Regions from separate parts of the Massilia sp. CCM 8734 genome, predicted to be linked through region 1. Evidence: predicted binding sites of a transcription regulator. Region 1 holds the regulator's gene; the other holds the start of a gene.
The links. The regulator FNR, encoded in region 1, switches genes on or off when oxygen is low (the NO sensors DNR and NnrR bind a similar motif). The targets are predictions, from matches to a motif close to TTGATNNNNATCAA.

Region 1 (7,549 bases):
CGATGCGCGCGGCAACAAGGGCTATCCCGACCTGACCGACAAGGACTGGCTGCACGGCGGCGAGCCCTCGGTGATCAAGGAAACCATCATGAAGGGCCGTAACGGCATGATGCCGCCGATGGGCGCGGCGGTCGGCTCCGAGTCCGATATCGAGAACGTGGCGCATTACGTCAAGAGCCTGTCGGGCTTGACGGCCGATCCGATCAAGGTTTCCTTCGGCAAGTCCAAGTTTGCCGCCTGCATCGCCTGCCACAGCGCCGGCGGGGTCGGCAACCAGGCACTGGGCGCGCCCAACCTGACCGACAAGGTCTGGCTGTACGGCGGCAGCGCCGAGACGATCATGGAAACGATCCGCAAGGGCCGCACCAACACCATGCCCGCCTTCCACGAATTCCTGGGCGAGTCGAAGGTGCACGTTCTGGCGGCGTATGTCTGGAGCCTGTCGAACGATCCGGCCAAGCCGCAAGTGGCGGAGGTAGCTGCCAAATGAACGAGGCCCCCACCAAGCCGGCGGTGATCCGGATGTATGCGGCGCGCGAGGAAATCTATCCGCGCGAAGCAAAAGGACGATACGCAAGCTTGCGCTGGGCCTGCGTGTGGATCACGCAGCTGGTCTTTTACGGCCTGCCGTGGATGAACTGGAACGGCCGCCAGGCCGTCCTGTTCGACCTCGGTGCGCGCAAGTTCTACATCTTCGGCATGGTGTTGTGGCCGCAGGACTTCATCTACCTGGCGGCGCTGTTGATCATCGCCGCCTACCTGCTGTTCCTCGTCACCGCGATCGCGGGACGGGTGTGGTGCGGCTTCGCCTGTCCGCAGACGGTCTACACCGAGATTTTCATGTGGATCGAGCGCAAGATCGAAGGCGCGCGCAGCGCCCGCATCCGCCTCGACCGCCAGCCCTGGACCGCCGACAAGCTGGCCAGGAAGACCGCCAAGCACCTGGCGTGGGGCGCGGTGGCGCTGTTTACGGGCTTTAGTTTCGTGGCCTATTTTGCGCCGGTGCGTTCGCTCCTGGCGAACATCGGCGCCTTTGCGCTGGGACCGTGGGAATGGTTCTGGATCGGCTTTTATGCGTTTGCCACTTACGGCAACGCCGGCTGGCTGCGCGAGCAGGTGTGCAAATATATGTGCCCGTATGCGCGCTTCCAGAGCGCCATGTTCGACAAGGACACCCTGATCGTCACCTACGATCAGGAACGGGGCGAACCGCGCGGCCCCATCAATCCCAAGGCCACGGCGGAAGAAGCGAAGAAAAAGGGCGACTGCATCGACTGCAATATGTGCGTGCAGGTGTGCCCGACCGGGATCGACATCCGCAAGGGCTTGCAGTACGAATGCATCGGCTGCGCCGCCTGCGTGGACGCCTGCAACGGCGTGATGGACAAGATCGACCTGCCGCGCGGGCTGATTCGCTACTCGACCGACAACGCGATGGACAACAAGTGGTCGGCCAAGCGCATCGGCCAGCGCATCCTGCGCACGCGCGTGCTGATTTATACCGGGCTGCTGGTGCTGATCGTGGCCGGTTTCGGCACCGCGCTGGCGCTGCGCACCCCGCTCAAGGTCGACGTGATCCGCGACCGCGGTTCGATGGGGCGCGAAGTGGGCGATGGCCTGATCGAAAACGTGTACCGCCTGCAGATCATGAATACGGCGGAAGAGGGGCATAGCTTCCGCATCAAGGTCTCGGGCCTCGATTCGGTGCGCCTGGCCACGCCGGACCAGACGGTGCTCGACGGCGCCAGCACGCGCGCGGTGCCGGTGCGGGTGCAGGTCGACCGGGGCGCGGCGGCCAAAGGCTCGAACCAGATCGAGTTCGAGATCACCGCGGTGGACGACCCGTCGCTCACGGTGCGTGAAAAAGCCGTGTTCATCGTGCCTAAATAATCGTGCCAAAATAAGCAAAAAAGGAGACTCGCATGCAAACCGCCTCACCCCTGACTCCCCCCGCCGGGCCGTGGTACAAGCACCGCTGGCCGTGGCTCCTGATGCTCGGTCCCGCCATCGTGGTGGTGGCCGGCGTCAATCTCGGCGTCGTGGCCTACCGCGGCCAGGACGCCATGGTGGTCGACGACTACTACAAGAAGGGCAAGGCCATCAACCAGGACTTGCGGCGCGACCGCGCGGCCAGCGCCATGCGCCTCGGTTTCGATGCGCGCTACGATCCGGCCACTGAAAAACTGGCCGGGATGTTGAGCAGCGGCGGGCAGCCTTTGAGCGCGCCATTCAGCATCCACCTGGCGCACGCCACCCAGCCTGAAAAGGATCGCAAGCTGGACGTGATCCCGGATGCGCAGGGGCGTTTTTCGGTGGCGCTGCCGCTGCTCGAACGGGCGCGCTGGCAGGTGGTGGTCGAAGGCGGCAAGCTTGACTGGCGCCTGGCTGCGGCCTGGCACTGGCCGCGCGAGCAGGCGTTGGCGATCAAGGCCGACGTGCAGCAACCAGCCAACTAAACGGGGGAGTGTCGATGCGTCTTGCGATGAAAGTACTGTGGCCCGCTTTCCTGGCGGCGATGCTGGCCGAAGGCTGTTTCTTTGCGCTGTTCGATCCGCGCGAAGAACTGCACCTGGGTGAATTGGCCTTGTCGCCGATGGCGGTGTACACGATCGGCTTTTTCTTCTTCTGGATCTTCTGCGCGCTGGCCAGCATGCTGACCTATTATCTGGTGGTGGTGCCGGACGATCCGCATCCGCCGTTTTAAGCGTTCGTCGTAAAAGGCCGACGCGCGTTTTTCAATGTGCTTTGATAGCCCGAGATGGCAGGGCAGGCATTTGTCGACCTGCGCTTTCCCGATATTTTACGATTGGCGTTAAACAGAACTTTTTCGATTCCAGTCCAAAACGTCAACGCGATTGGCATCCCATAGTGATTCGAGTGCGTTTCCAGCATCTTGACTCGCCAGATTTGCCTCTGCTGTCGAAATTGGAATGGCGATCAGAGGGAAAATGGTTCGGTCGCTCAATACGACTTTGGACATGCCGTCCCATTGATACGGGGCGGTAAAGTAAATATGACGGAGCGGAGTGCCGGGAAAGTACATCCCGCCAATTTCTTCGAAGACGGTCCCAGGTGAAACCCGCCATTGACTTTTTATGATATAAAAGGCGATTGTAGAGAGTAGATTAAGCCCTCGCGCGTCGTCCATGCGCGTGTCGATCAAGATTTCTGTGCGGATCTGGACGGCAGGATTTCTGCTCTGGTCAAGGTCCATCAGGCCGACCGTTGCGCCAACCAGGCCTCCTTCCGTCTGGCTCGAATAAATGGGGATGCTTGTGGTCCGTTCATCGTCGTCGTACTTGGTGACAGCGAACTCCCCCCCAATCTGGTGGCGAAGAAAACTTACCCAATCTTTGTGCGCTTGTGTTGTTGTCATTTCCAACTTCGTTGCGGTATCTGTTAATCGGGTTCTTAACGGGCTTCTGCCCGGGAGTGTTGGCAGCTTGTAGGCGACCGTGAGTGGCTCCCCTGCCTGCTCGGACATGTCTGCATCGGCACCCAAGGCGGTGCATCCTGCGCCGACGCGAACGGACTGTTTACAGCGCGTTCTGGAACTATACTGTCTGATAAATATAGCCAACCATGCCATGACGGGATACCCAGATGATGAAAACCGACATTCCAACTTCCAACAAGCAAGTTTTTTTGATCGGCATGCTGATCGCGTTGCCGCTCCTGCTGGCCACGTTCTTCTATTACCTGACTCCGCACCAAAAAGCGCCGGATGCCATGGAAACCGGTTTGGTCGGCGGCATACTGCTGGCATCGGGATTATTCGCCCTGGTTCTCTGCGCCAGCATGCTGATGCGTCACTCGGTCGAACTGGGCGCCGATGCCATTGTGGTCAGGCATGCCTTCTACACCTTCCGGCTGGCGCGCGCCGACATCCGGGCGCCCGCCATCGAGCGCCTGCCCGACGTGCGCAGCCTTGGCATCACAACCAAGCGCAACGGCATCGCTGGCTTCGGATTTTATTCGGGATGGTTCAACGCCAGCAAGGGCGAGCGGGTATTCATGGCGGTGTCCGGCGTACCGCTCGTGGTGTTGCGCTTTACCGGGCATCCAAAATGCTCGGTGCTGGCCATGAGCAGCAGTGGCAGCCTGGAAGCCGACCTTGCCACCTGGCTCGCGCAGGGATCAGCCGCGCTGGCGCGCGGCGGGCTGCCAGCCTGAGAGCCCCTTGCCGGGTGCCCCTGGCCGGGCGCCCCTGGCTCACGCCATCGGGCTGCACTGTTCGGTGCCGGCGGCCAGCGCCTTGAGCATGGCCGGGTCGAGCAAGGTCAGTTCGCGCTTGTCGACGCTGATCCAGCTCTGCTTTTTGAAGCGCGACAGCAGGCGGCTGATGCTTTCGATGGTCAACCCCAGGTAATTGCCGATATCTTCGCGCGACATGCGCAGCTGGAAGCTGGTGGCCGAGTAACCGCGCGCCGCATAACGCGCTGACAGGTTGACCAGGAATACGGCAAAGCGCTGCTCCGCCCGCATATTTCCCAGCAACAGCATGACATTCTGTTCACGCGTGATTTCCTGGCTCATGATGCGGTGGAAATGGCGCAGCAGGGTCGGCACTTCGCCAAACAATTCTTCCAGGCGCTCGAACGGGATTTCGCACACTTCGCTGTCTTCCAGCGCGACCGCGTCGCAATGGTGGCGGTCGCCGCTGATGGCGTCCATCCCCAGCAGTTCGCCCGCCATCTGGAAGCCGGTGATCTGCTGCTCGCCGTTGGCGTTGACCTGGTAGGTCTTGAAGTGGCCGAAGCGGATCGCGTACAGGTTGCGGAACGGCTCGTCCATCTGGTACAGGCGCTCGTCGCGCAGCACGCGGCGGCGCTTGCCGATAATGTTGTCGAGGCGACTGATGTCATCGTTTTCGAGTCCCATCGGCAGGCACAGCTGATGCATGCTGCATCCGGCGCAGCTGGCCTTGAGTGCGGCGACGTTGAGCATGGCTGCCGGAACGAAGGGGAGAGGCTGAGGCATAGGGTCTGACGGTTTGTGGCTTGAGCCGTATGATACCCCACGGCGACCCCGGCGCACGGGCGAATACCGGAACAGATGGGGCTGTTTCCCCGATACAGATGACTGTTTTTCCCGGCCGGGCATGCATTATGCAGATTTGCGTTGTGCATGTCCTAACAACGCGATCCATACCCCTGCGCATGGCGCGGCGCCGGCCTCAGCGCGGGCGGAAACGCACGTCGACCGTCGACACGTCGCCGCTGACCTTGGCTTTCTTCGGTTTCTTGGGTTTTTTCAGCACCTCGCCGGTGGTGTTGGTGAGCGGCACCCTGTGTTCCGGCGAGAAACCAGGCTCCTCGATGCGTTCCAGGGTTTGCTTCGTCAGAATTTCGATGGCGGCGAGCAATTGCACCTCGTCCGCGCAGACCAGCGAGACCGCTTCGCCCGAGGCCCCCGCGCGGCCGGTGCGGCCGGTGCGGTGGATGTAGTCTTCGGCCACGATCGGCAGGTCGAAATTGACCACCTGCGGCAAGTCGTCGATATCGAGCCCGCGCGCGGCCACGTCGGTCGCCACCAGGATCTTCGCTTCGCCGGCCTTGAAGCGCTCGAGCGCGCGCAGGCGCGCCGGCTGCGGCTTGTCGCCGTGAATCGAATCGGCCGCGACGCCCTGCGCCTGCAAGGTCTCGACCAGCTGGTCCACGCCCTTGCGCGTCTTGACGAACACCAGCACCTGGCCCCAACGGTGCTTGTTGAGCAGGTGCAAGAACAGTTCCGGCTTACGTTTTTTGTCGACCGGCACGACCCACTGGCGGATACGCTTGACGGTGCTGTTGCGCGGGCTGACCTCGATGCTCAAAGGGTCGCTCAGCAGCTTGCCGGCCAAAGCGCGGATCTCGTCCGAAAACGTGGCCGAAAACAGCAGGGTCTGGCGTTTTTTCGGCAGGGCGGCGAACACGGCGTCGAGTTCGCGCGAAAAACCCAGGTCGAGCATGCGGTCGGCTTCGTCGAGCACCAGGGTCTCGAGCTGGTCGAACTTGAGCGCGTTCTGGCGGTACAGGTCGAGCAGGCGGCCGGGAGTGGCCACCAGCACGTCGAGTCCCTTGCGCAGCTTCATCATCTGCGGATTGATGCTCACGCCGCCGTAGGCCACGTGGGTACGCAGCGGCAAGCCAGCCCCGTAGGCACGGAAACTCTCGTGCACCTGCTCGGCCAGTTCGCGCGTGGGCACCAGCACCAGCACGCGCACCGCATTGGCGCCGACCTGGCCCTGCAAGGTCAGGCGCTGCAACAGGGGCAGGGCGAAGCCGGCGGTCTTGCCGGTGCCGGTCTGGGCGGCGGCCATCATGTCGCGCCCGGCCAGCACGGCGGGAATGGCTTGCGCCTGCACTGGCGTGGGCGTGCGGTAACCGAGCGCGTCCAGCGTGCGCACGAGGGGATCGATCAGACCGAGGGAATCAAAAGACATGGGGAAGCGACCTTGCAGCGAAAGAACAAGGGCGTAGTTTACTCTGTCCGGCGCTTGCCGTGGCGCAAAAGCCTACCGGGTCAATGGCGCTGTCGCCACTTGGGGCTTGGTCGGTTCCGGCTTGTCGCCGCAGGCGGCCGTGGCCAGAACGAGCATGCAGCAGGCGGCCAGCGCCGCGAGCGAGTGAAAGCGTGGTTTCATGGTGCACTCCCTTGTAAAAAGGATATCCTACCCAAAACCACGCCCGCGCGGCGCGCTGTTCCTTACCTGGTGCCTGCCGGTCAGAAACGGTAGCTGATACCGGCGCGCAAGACCGGATAAACCTTGTAGGCCTCGACGTCGGCTTCCATCTTCACGCGCTCGGTGGCGACATCGCGCGCCAGGGTGGCGCAGGCGGCGGCCGCAGCGGTGCATTGCGAGTTCGTCAAGCGGCCCTTCGGGTGACCTTGCCACAGCGCGCCCAGATCGGCGCTGAGCTGCCACTTCTTGTCGGTGCTCAAGGCATTGCCCCAGCCCACGCCGACATACGGCGCGCCCTTGTTGTACTCGATCCCGCCGTTGAGGATGCCGACCTGGCTGGCGGCGTATTGCTTGCCGTTGATGTTGAAAAAGCCGTTCGAATCCTGGCGCGCCACCATGCTGATCTTGTTACCGTTGTACACCACGCCGCCGGTCAGGCGGAACGGGCTGTTATCGATCAAGTGCCAGTCGAACAGCACATCGATATTTTGCAGCTTGGCCTTCATCGTGTAGCTCAGGGTGCTGGCGGTATCGTTGTACTTGTGCTGGAAGTAGCTGGCGCCGAAACGGGCGTTCAGGGTTTTTTCCATTGGGAAAATCAGATGGGCGCCGACGCCCGTGGTGCCGACTTCGGCGGTAACGGCGACTTCGGCTTGCGCGCTGGCGGCGAGCAACAGGGCGGCGACCGCCATGACGGTATTCTTGATATACATGCAATGACCTTTGACGAATGACTGGGCGATGGCGGCATTGTACCGGTTGAGGCGGCGAGACGCGCTGGCATCGTGGCTCGCCATGCTACTCCAGTCGGGGCTGGCGATCCAGTCCCTTAAGGTAAGCAATTGTCGTTGTTTGTCGCCGCGGCGCATGGCGGCGGCGCGCACG
Region 2 (7,549 bases), on a different contig from region 1:
CGATCCGCCCTTTGCTGGAGATCCAGCAGCGCTGGTCCGCGCTGCCGACCATCGACACGCTGGTGGTCGAAGCGATGACCAGCCGCGAGGGCTATCACCTGTTCATGTACCCGTTCGCGGGCCGTTCGGTGCACATGGGACTGGCCTCGCTGTTCGCCTACCGGATCGCGCGCGTGCAGCCGATAACGTTTTCGATTGCGATCAACGATTACGGTTTCGAATTGCTGTCGGCCGAACCGGTGGACTGGGCGCGCGCCTTCCTGGCCGCCTCCAGTGATGTGACAGGGATCGATGTGCCGCTGTTTTCGACCGAACCACTGCTCGAAGACGTGCTGGCCAGCCTGAACGCGACCCAATTGTCGCAGCAGCGCTTTCGCGAGGTGGCGCGCATCGCCGGGCTGGTGTTCCAGGGGTATCCGGGCCAGCCGAAAAGCACGCGCCAGATCCAGGCGTCGTCGTCGCTGTTTTTCGAGGTGTTCCGCAAACACGACGCCGCCAACCTGCTGCTCACGCAGGCGCAGCGCGAGGTGATGGAGCAGGAGCTCGAACTGACGCGCCTGCGCGAGACGCTGGTCGAGCTGCATGCGCGCGGCGTAGCCTATCATGAGGTCAAACGCGCCACGCCGTTCGGCTTTGCGCTGATGGTCGAGCGCTTCCGCGAAAAACTCAGTACCGAAAAATTGTCCGACCGCGTGGCGCGCATGCTGCGCGAACTGGAGAAGGCAGCCCTTCCATGACGTACCGCGAAATGCGGCTGGCCGATGAAGCGGTCCTGCTGCTGCCTGAAAAGGCCTTGTATTGGCCGGCGCGGCAGATGCTGGTCATCGCCGACATCCACTTCGGCAAAGCCGCATCGTTCCGTGCGCAGGGCGTGCCGGTGCCGCGCGGGACCACCAGCGACAACCTCGCCGCGCTCGACGCGCTGCTGGCCGCGCACCCGACCCGCGAGATCGTCTTCCTGGGCGACTTTTTGCATGCGCGCGCCGCCCACGCCTCGGCCACGCTCGCCACCATGCTGGCCTGGCGCGCGCGCCATCCGAACCTGATATTGACGCTGGTGCGCGGGAACCACGACAAGCACGCCGGCGACCCGGCCGCATCGCTGGCGATCGGCATGGTCGACGAGCCGCACACGGTGGGGCCGTTCGCGTTTTGCCACCATCCCGACATCGGCGCGCCGGGCTACGTGCTGGCCGGGCACGTGCATCCGGTGTACCGGCTCTCGACCCGGCTCGATTCGCTGCGCCTGCCGTGTTTTTTGATCGGACCGACGCGCATGGTGCTGCCCTCGTTCGGGGCGTTTACGGGCGGCTTCGCGGTCACGCCCGGGCCTGGGGAGCATGTGTGCGTGAGCTCGGGTGAGGCTGTGCACTGCGTACGCTAGCGCACCGACGCCCACGGGCGGTCAGCGTAACTTGACATGACTGCTGGAAATATCCGGCGCCGCTGTCCAACCTCCAAGGAGATCATCATCAAAACTACAACAATGCTTGGCGTTGCGTCGCGCGCCGCGTTCCTGGCTGCGATGCCACTGTTTACCCTGACCATGGCCGCACCTGCCCACGCGCAGCAATACAACAACAATGCCGCCGCCTACAACCCGGTCATCCGCGGTTTCGACGTGGAAGAAGTGCGCAAGCTGCGCCCGGGCGTGGAACTGAACTTCAACCTGTACGGCACTCCGGGCGGCCGCGCCACCCTCAGCATTGCCGGCGCCAACCGCAACCTGAACCTGACCGAAACCGAACCGGGCCAGTACGAAGGCACCTACACCCTCGGCAGCCGCGACAACATCACCGGCCGCAGCGCCGTGACCGCCAACCTGCGTGTCGGCAACCAGGTCACCAGCGGCGTGCTCAGCGAATCGCTGCTGCGCGACGTCGGCCATCATCCACGCGACAACCAGGGGCGCGAGCGCGCCGCTGACGTGCCGCGCATCGCGCGCTTCGACGTCCAGGCCAACGATGACCTGACGCCGGGCAACGAACTGGTGTTTTCCGTGTACGGTACGCCGGGCGCCAAGGTCGACATGGCCATTGCCGGCACGCGCGGCGTGTTCTTCCTGCCGGAAGTCAATCCAGGCGAATACACGGGCGGTTATACCATCCGCCGCGCCGACCGCATCGCGCCGAACAGCGCCGTGACGGCCAATATGCGCGTGGGTAACCGCGTCTCGACCGCCACCCTGAACAAGCCGCTGCGCATCGCGGCCGCCACGCCGACGCCGACGCCGCGCGAAGTGCGTTATTGCACCAACTGCGCCACGGTGGACGCGATCAACGTGGTCGAAGTCAATGGCGACGGCAACTACCTCGGCACCATCGGTGGCGGCGTGGTTGGCGCGGTGCTGGGCAGCCAGGTCGGCAAGGGCAGCGGCCGTACCGCCGCGCAGATCGCCGGCGCGCTGGGCGGCGCCTACGTGGGCCGCAATATCGAGCGCAATGCCAAGAAAACCCAGCATTACGAAGTGGTGATCCGCTTTGCCAACGGTGGCACCCAGACCGTGACGTACGAAAACGATCCGGGCCTGCGCGTGGGCGAAAAGGTCAAGATCAGCGATGGCGTGTTGTCGCGCGATCAGTAAGCTGGTGTGAACAAGCAAAAACGGCGCCCCGCGGGGCGCCGTTTTTGCTTGCTGAAAACGTTCAGACGGTGGTCGTGGCCAGCACTTTGGCGTCGGCCGCTTGCCCGGCTTCGGCTTCGGCCTTGGCTTTGGCGGCGGCGCTGTTTTGCTTGGCGCGCGAACGCGACGGCGGCAGGCGGCGCAGGGTTTTCAGGGCGTCGGCGTCCTTGATGCCGATGGTGCGCTGGTCGACCGTGATCAGGCCGATTTCGTTGAACGCCGACAGGGTGCGGCTGACCGTTTCCAGGGTCAGGCCCAGGTAGCTGCCGATTTCGTGACGCGTCATGCGCAGGTTGAACAGCTTGCTCGAATAGCCCATGGCGGCAAAGCGGTCGGCCAGCGACACCAGGAAGCGCGCCACGCGGGCTTCGGCGCTGAGCGCGCCGAGCATGCCGATCATGGCTTGTTCGCGCACCAGTTCGCGGCTCATTACGCCGTACATCACGTTTTCGAGTTCCAGGTGCACGCGGCCGAGCGCGGTCAGCTTTTTGAACGGCAGCAGGATCAGGTCGCAGTCGGACAGGGCCACCGCTTCCGAGGCGTAATGGCGGGTGTGGATGCCGTCGACGCCGAGCATGTCGCCCTTCATGGGGAAGCTGAGCACTTGTTCGTTGCCGAATTCGTCGATGAGCACGGTTTTGAGGAAGCCGGAGTTGACGATGTAGAGGGTGTCGAAGGCCTGGCCGATGGTGTGGACGCGCTGGCCGGTCTTGAATTGCACATGCTGGAACAGCAGTTCTTCGCTGTTGATCGAGACCGCCGCGCTGATGTGCAGCAGGTCGCAGACTTCCTTGAGGTTGGACCAGAGACGGCCCTGACGCTGCCGGCCAGCTTCCATTGGCGAGGAATGCATGGTCGAGGTGGTGGTGTTGCGGGTGTCTTGCGGGGGCGTGGTCAGCATGCTCATCTCCAGGGGTAGGAAAATTCGAAGTTTCAGGCTGCGGGTATCAGGCTTGAACAACGATCTGATCAACCTGCGACCGGAGCTTCAAAAGTGATGTACAGCACGGCTGGCTAGCTTGCGTAAGAACAATTTGTGAACCGCAGGAAAGCCGAATCGCTGGATTTAAGTATGCCAACACGAGTCCGGCATTGATATCAGCGAACGCTGAATCTGGGAGTAGGATTGGGCGCGCTCTTGTAGGACTATTCCTAGTCGAAGCGCCGTCCTACAGAGTGAAAACAGGGGTGCGGCGGGGTGGTGCGGCGAGTGCTACTGATGGGTACAGAATCTATCTACTTGAGGTTTCTCGGCACGAAACCGGCGCACCGGTGTCTAAAACTTTTCACCCTCGCCAGCGTGAGCTCAGGTCTTGAATGGCGACAGCAGGCGATGGGCCACGGCGTACTGCACCATTTCCGACAGCGACGTCATGCCCATCTTTTGCATGATCCGCGTTTTATGGGTGCTGACGGTCTTCACGCTCAGGTGCAGGCTGTTGGCGATCTCGGTAATCGACTTGCCGCCCACCAAGAGCGAAAACACTTCGAATTCACGGTCCGACAATTGCTTGTGCAATAACTGCTCATTGGGCGTCATGATGTTCAGCGCCAGTTGCTCGGCCACTTCGGTACTGATGTACGGCCGGCCCGAGGCCACCTTGCGGATCGCCCCCACCAGCTGGGTGCCGGCGCTCTCTTTGGTCAGGTAGCCCTGGGCCCCGGCCCGGATCGCGCGCACGGCGTACTGCTCTTCCTCGTGCATGGTGAGGATCAGGATGGCAAGCTTGGGCGCTTCGCTGCGGATCTGGCGGATCAGGTCGACGCCGCTGCGTCCCGGCATCGACAAGTCCAGCAGCAACAGGTCGAAACCGCCCTGGCGCACGTGCGACAGGACTTCAAAGCCGTTGATGGCTTCCCCGACGATATCGATGTCGAGGGCGCCGTCGAGGATGCGCTTGAGGCCCTCGCGCATGATCGTGTGGTCGTCGGCTACAACAATGCGTATCATAAAATTGCAATCAAATAAGTAGGCGGTAAGTCGATGGACGGCCGAAGCAGCGCTGAAACAAACAGGCGGCAAGCAAGCCGCGCCGCACCGGCGCGAACGCCCCGCGGTCCATCCAAGGGTACGGCAAAATTGTCAGTAGCGCCATATTCAGAACTGCTAGGTGCCAGCTAGGTTCCTGGCTCCGCGATCAGCCGGTGCACCAGGACCGGCTTGCTGGTGTGCGACAGCACCTTGTTCGTCACACTGCCCAGCAGCAACTGGCCCCAGCCGCTGCGGCCGTGCGAGCCCATGAAGATCAGGTCGCACTGGCGCTGTTCGGCCACCGCGACGATTTTCAGCGCGGCGGCGTCGGCAAACTCGGTCAGGCACTCGCAACGCACCCCCGCCGCCTGCGCCGCCTGCAGGATCGAGGCCAGGTGCTCGTTTCCGATGCGCTTCATCTGCGCCACGTATTCCTCTTCGCTGGGGTAGGAGGGCGGGACGATTTCCACGTACACCGGGTATTGATAGTCGGGCGCCACATACAGGGCCAGCACGTCCGCCCCCATCTGGCGGGCAAACTTAACGCCGGCACAGGCTGTGTGCTTCGATATCGCCGAGCCATCCGTCGTAATCAGAATTTTCCGATACATGATGAGTTCTCCCACGCAGCAGGTCGTATTCTGTATTGTAGTGCGGGATTTCACGATTGATAGATCGCAAACCTTTGATCTTGATCAAACCGCAGGTCGAGCCGGCGTCCGGTCCGATCGCGATTTTTAACCTTTTGGTTTTCGCCTGCCCGCCTGCGCCGCGCCCTGCTTACGAAATACAACACTCCACAGTATCAATTGCACATCAAAGACGCGTTTTAATTATCGATGGCACAAGTTTCGCGTGCCATTTTGCCGCGCACCATGCACAGTGATTTACCAAGGGCACTTCACACTGCTAAACTCGCGTAAACCCGGCGATGTTGCCGCGCATCATGCTTTGCCCCGAACTTGCATGGCAGGACCAGACACCAGCAACTTGATTGCGAACACCTTACAAACATGGAGAAGCAGGGACTATGACCGACGCCGCTGATGATTTCGACGCACTATTCGATGAAGTGTCCGCGCAGCGCAGCAGCGAACCGGCGCCCGCAGTTGCGCCGGCGCCCGCCGCCGCTGCCGAAGACGACATGGAAGCACTGTTCGACCAGGTCGCTTCGACCCGTCCGCCCGAGCCAGCGCCCGCCGCCGCGCCGCTTGTCGCCGCCGTCGCCGCCGCCGCACCGGTTGCGGAAGGCAGCGCCGTCGAAACCGACGAGCACGGCAAACCCATGTTCGAACGCCTCGGCGGCATCGTGCGCCTGCTGCACGACTCGCTGCGCGAACTGGGCTACGACAAGGCCCTGTCGGAAGCATCGACCCAGATCGTCGACGCCCAGGACCGCCTGGAATACGTCGCCAGCCTGACCGAGCAGGCCGCCAACAAGGTCCTCAACACGCTCGACGAAGGCATGCCGGCGCAGGACGTGCTGTCCAAGAAAGCCAAGGCGATGGACACGCGCTGGGCCGACCTGTTCGCGGGCAAGCTCAGCATCGACGAATTCAAGACCCTGGCCGGCGACTCGCGCGCCTTCGCCCAGACCGTCACCGACGCCACCGAAGCCGAAAAAGCGCGCCTGCTCGACATCATGATGGCGCAGGACTTCCAGGACATCACCGGGCAGCTGATCAAGAAAGTCGTGCTCATCACCAAGACCGTGGAACACGAACTGGCCGAGCTGCTGCGCGACAACGCGCCGCCGGCGGTGCGCGAAAAACTGCTGCACAAGCCAGCGCTGATGTCGGGCCCGTCGGTTCCCTCCGTCGCACTCGATCAAGACAATGTTGACGACCTACTTGCCGATCTGGGATTCTAATGGACGATATGCTCAAGGATTTCGTCGTCGAGGCGATGGATCTTGCAGTCAACGTAGAAGAACACCTGCTCGCCCTCGAGCGCGATCCGAACAACAAGGAAACGCTCAATGCGGTGTTCCGCTCGTTCCACACGATCAAGGGCGGGGCCGGTTTCATGGGCTTGCCGGCCCTGGTGGCCGCCTGCCACCTGACCGAGAACCTGTTTGACGCGCTGCGCACCGGCGCCGCCCCGGTCACGCCGATCGCCATCGAAGCGGCGCTGCAAGCGTCCGGTTTCGTGGCCGACCAGCTGACCGACCTGTCGAACGGCGCCCGGCCCGAACAATTGGCCTCGATGCCCGACTCGCTCGAACGCATCCTGGTCAACGCCATCGAAGGCAAGGGCGATGCCCCGGCCAAGGTGGCTCCCGCGGCCGCTGCGGCGCCCGCGCCGGTAGTGGCGGCGCCAGTGGTCGCCGCGCCGGCCGCCGCCGTTTCCGCCAGCGCCCCCGGCGCCGATGGACTTGACTGGGAAGCGATGTACGTCTCGGTGATCCCGCCCGGGACCTACACGCCGGCCGAAAAACCGGCCGCCGCTCCCGCCGCCGCCGCCGCCGCCGATCATGCAGCCGCGCCCGCAGCCGTCGCCCAGGCCGCCGCCCCCGCCGCCAAGCCGGCCGCCGACGCCGGCGCCGACCGGCGCGAAGAAAAGGTGCAGGAATTCCGCGCCGCCTCCGCGCCCGCCAAGGAAGACAGCATCCGGGTCGACGCCGTCAAGCTCGACGCGCTGCTCGAAGTGGCCGGCGAATCGGTGCAGGCCGCCAACCAGGCCGCCGTGCTGCTCGAACGCCTGCTGCAATTCAAATTCGAAGGCCCGGCCGCCACCCTGATGGCGACCCTGACCGAAACGCTGGAACGCGCCTCGCGTTATTCGGCCGAACTGCAACGCGCCACCCTGGCCACGCGCATGCAGCCGGTCGGGCGATTGTTCCAGAAATTCCCGCGCCTGGTGCGCGAGCTGGCCAAGGACCTGGGCAAGGACGTCGAACTGACCATCGAAGGCGCCGAGACGGAAGTCGACCGCGTGGTGGTCGACAGCCTGTA

Region 2: the regulator FNR is predicted to act here: its motif matches at 5,281-5,294, upstream of F2P46_RS16645 (universal stress protein).

Annotation. Positions count from the first base shown of each region.
Region 1 is NZ_WHJI01000018.1:6,901-14,449, reverse strand. It holds gene ccoP (cytochrome-c oxidase, cbb3-type subunit III) at 1-490, shown strand, start outside; gene ccoG (cytochrome c oxidase accessory protein CcoG) at 487-1,890, shown strand; gene F2P46_RS17670 (FixH family protein) at 1,923-2,456, shown strand; gene F2P46_RS17665 (hypothetical protein) at 2,483-2,704, shown strand; gene F2P46_RS17660 (suppressor of fused domain protein) at 2,813-3,376, opposite strand; gene F2P46_RS17655 (hypothetical protein) at 3,646-4,173, shown strand; gene fnr (fumarate/nitrate reduction transcriptional regulator Fnr) at 4,213-4,980, opposite strand; gene F2P46_RS17645 (DEAD/DEAH box helicase) at 5,177-6,424, opposite strand; gene F2P46_RS38275 (hypothetical protein) at 6,497-6,625, opposite strand; gene F2P46_RS17640 (hypothetical protein) at 6,706-7,377, opposite strand.
Region 2 is NZ_WHJI01000016.1:98,141-105,689, reverse strand. It holds gene F2P46_RS16670 (ligase-associated DNA damage response DEXH box helicase) at 1-737, shown strand, start outside; gene pdeM (ligase-associated DNA damage response endonuclease PdeM) at 734-1,384, shown strand; gene F2P46_RS16660 (glycine zipper 2TM domain-containing protein) at 1,526-2,584, shown strand; gene F2P46_RS16655 (Crp/Fnr family transcriptional regulator) at 2,646-3,461, opposite strand; gene F2P46_RS16650 (response regulator transcription factor) at 3,930-4,574, opposite strand; gene F2P46_RS16645 (universal stress protein) at 4,742-5,206, opposite strand; gene F2P46_RS16640 (protein phosphatase CheZ) at 5,626-6,465, shown strand; gene F2P46_RS16635 (chemotaxis protein CheA) at 6,465-7,549, shown strand, end outside.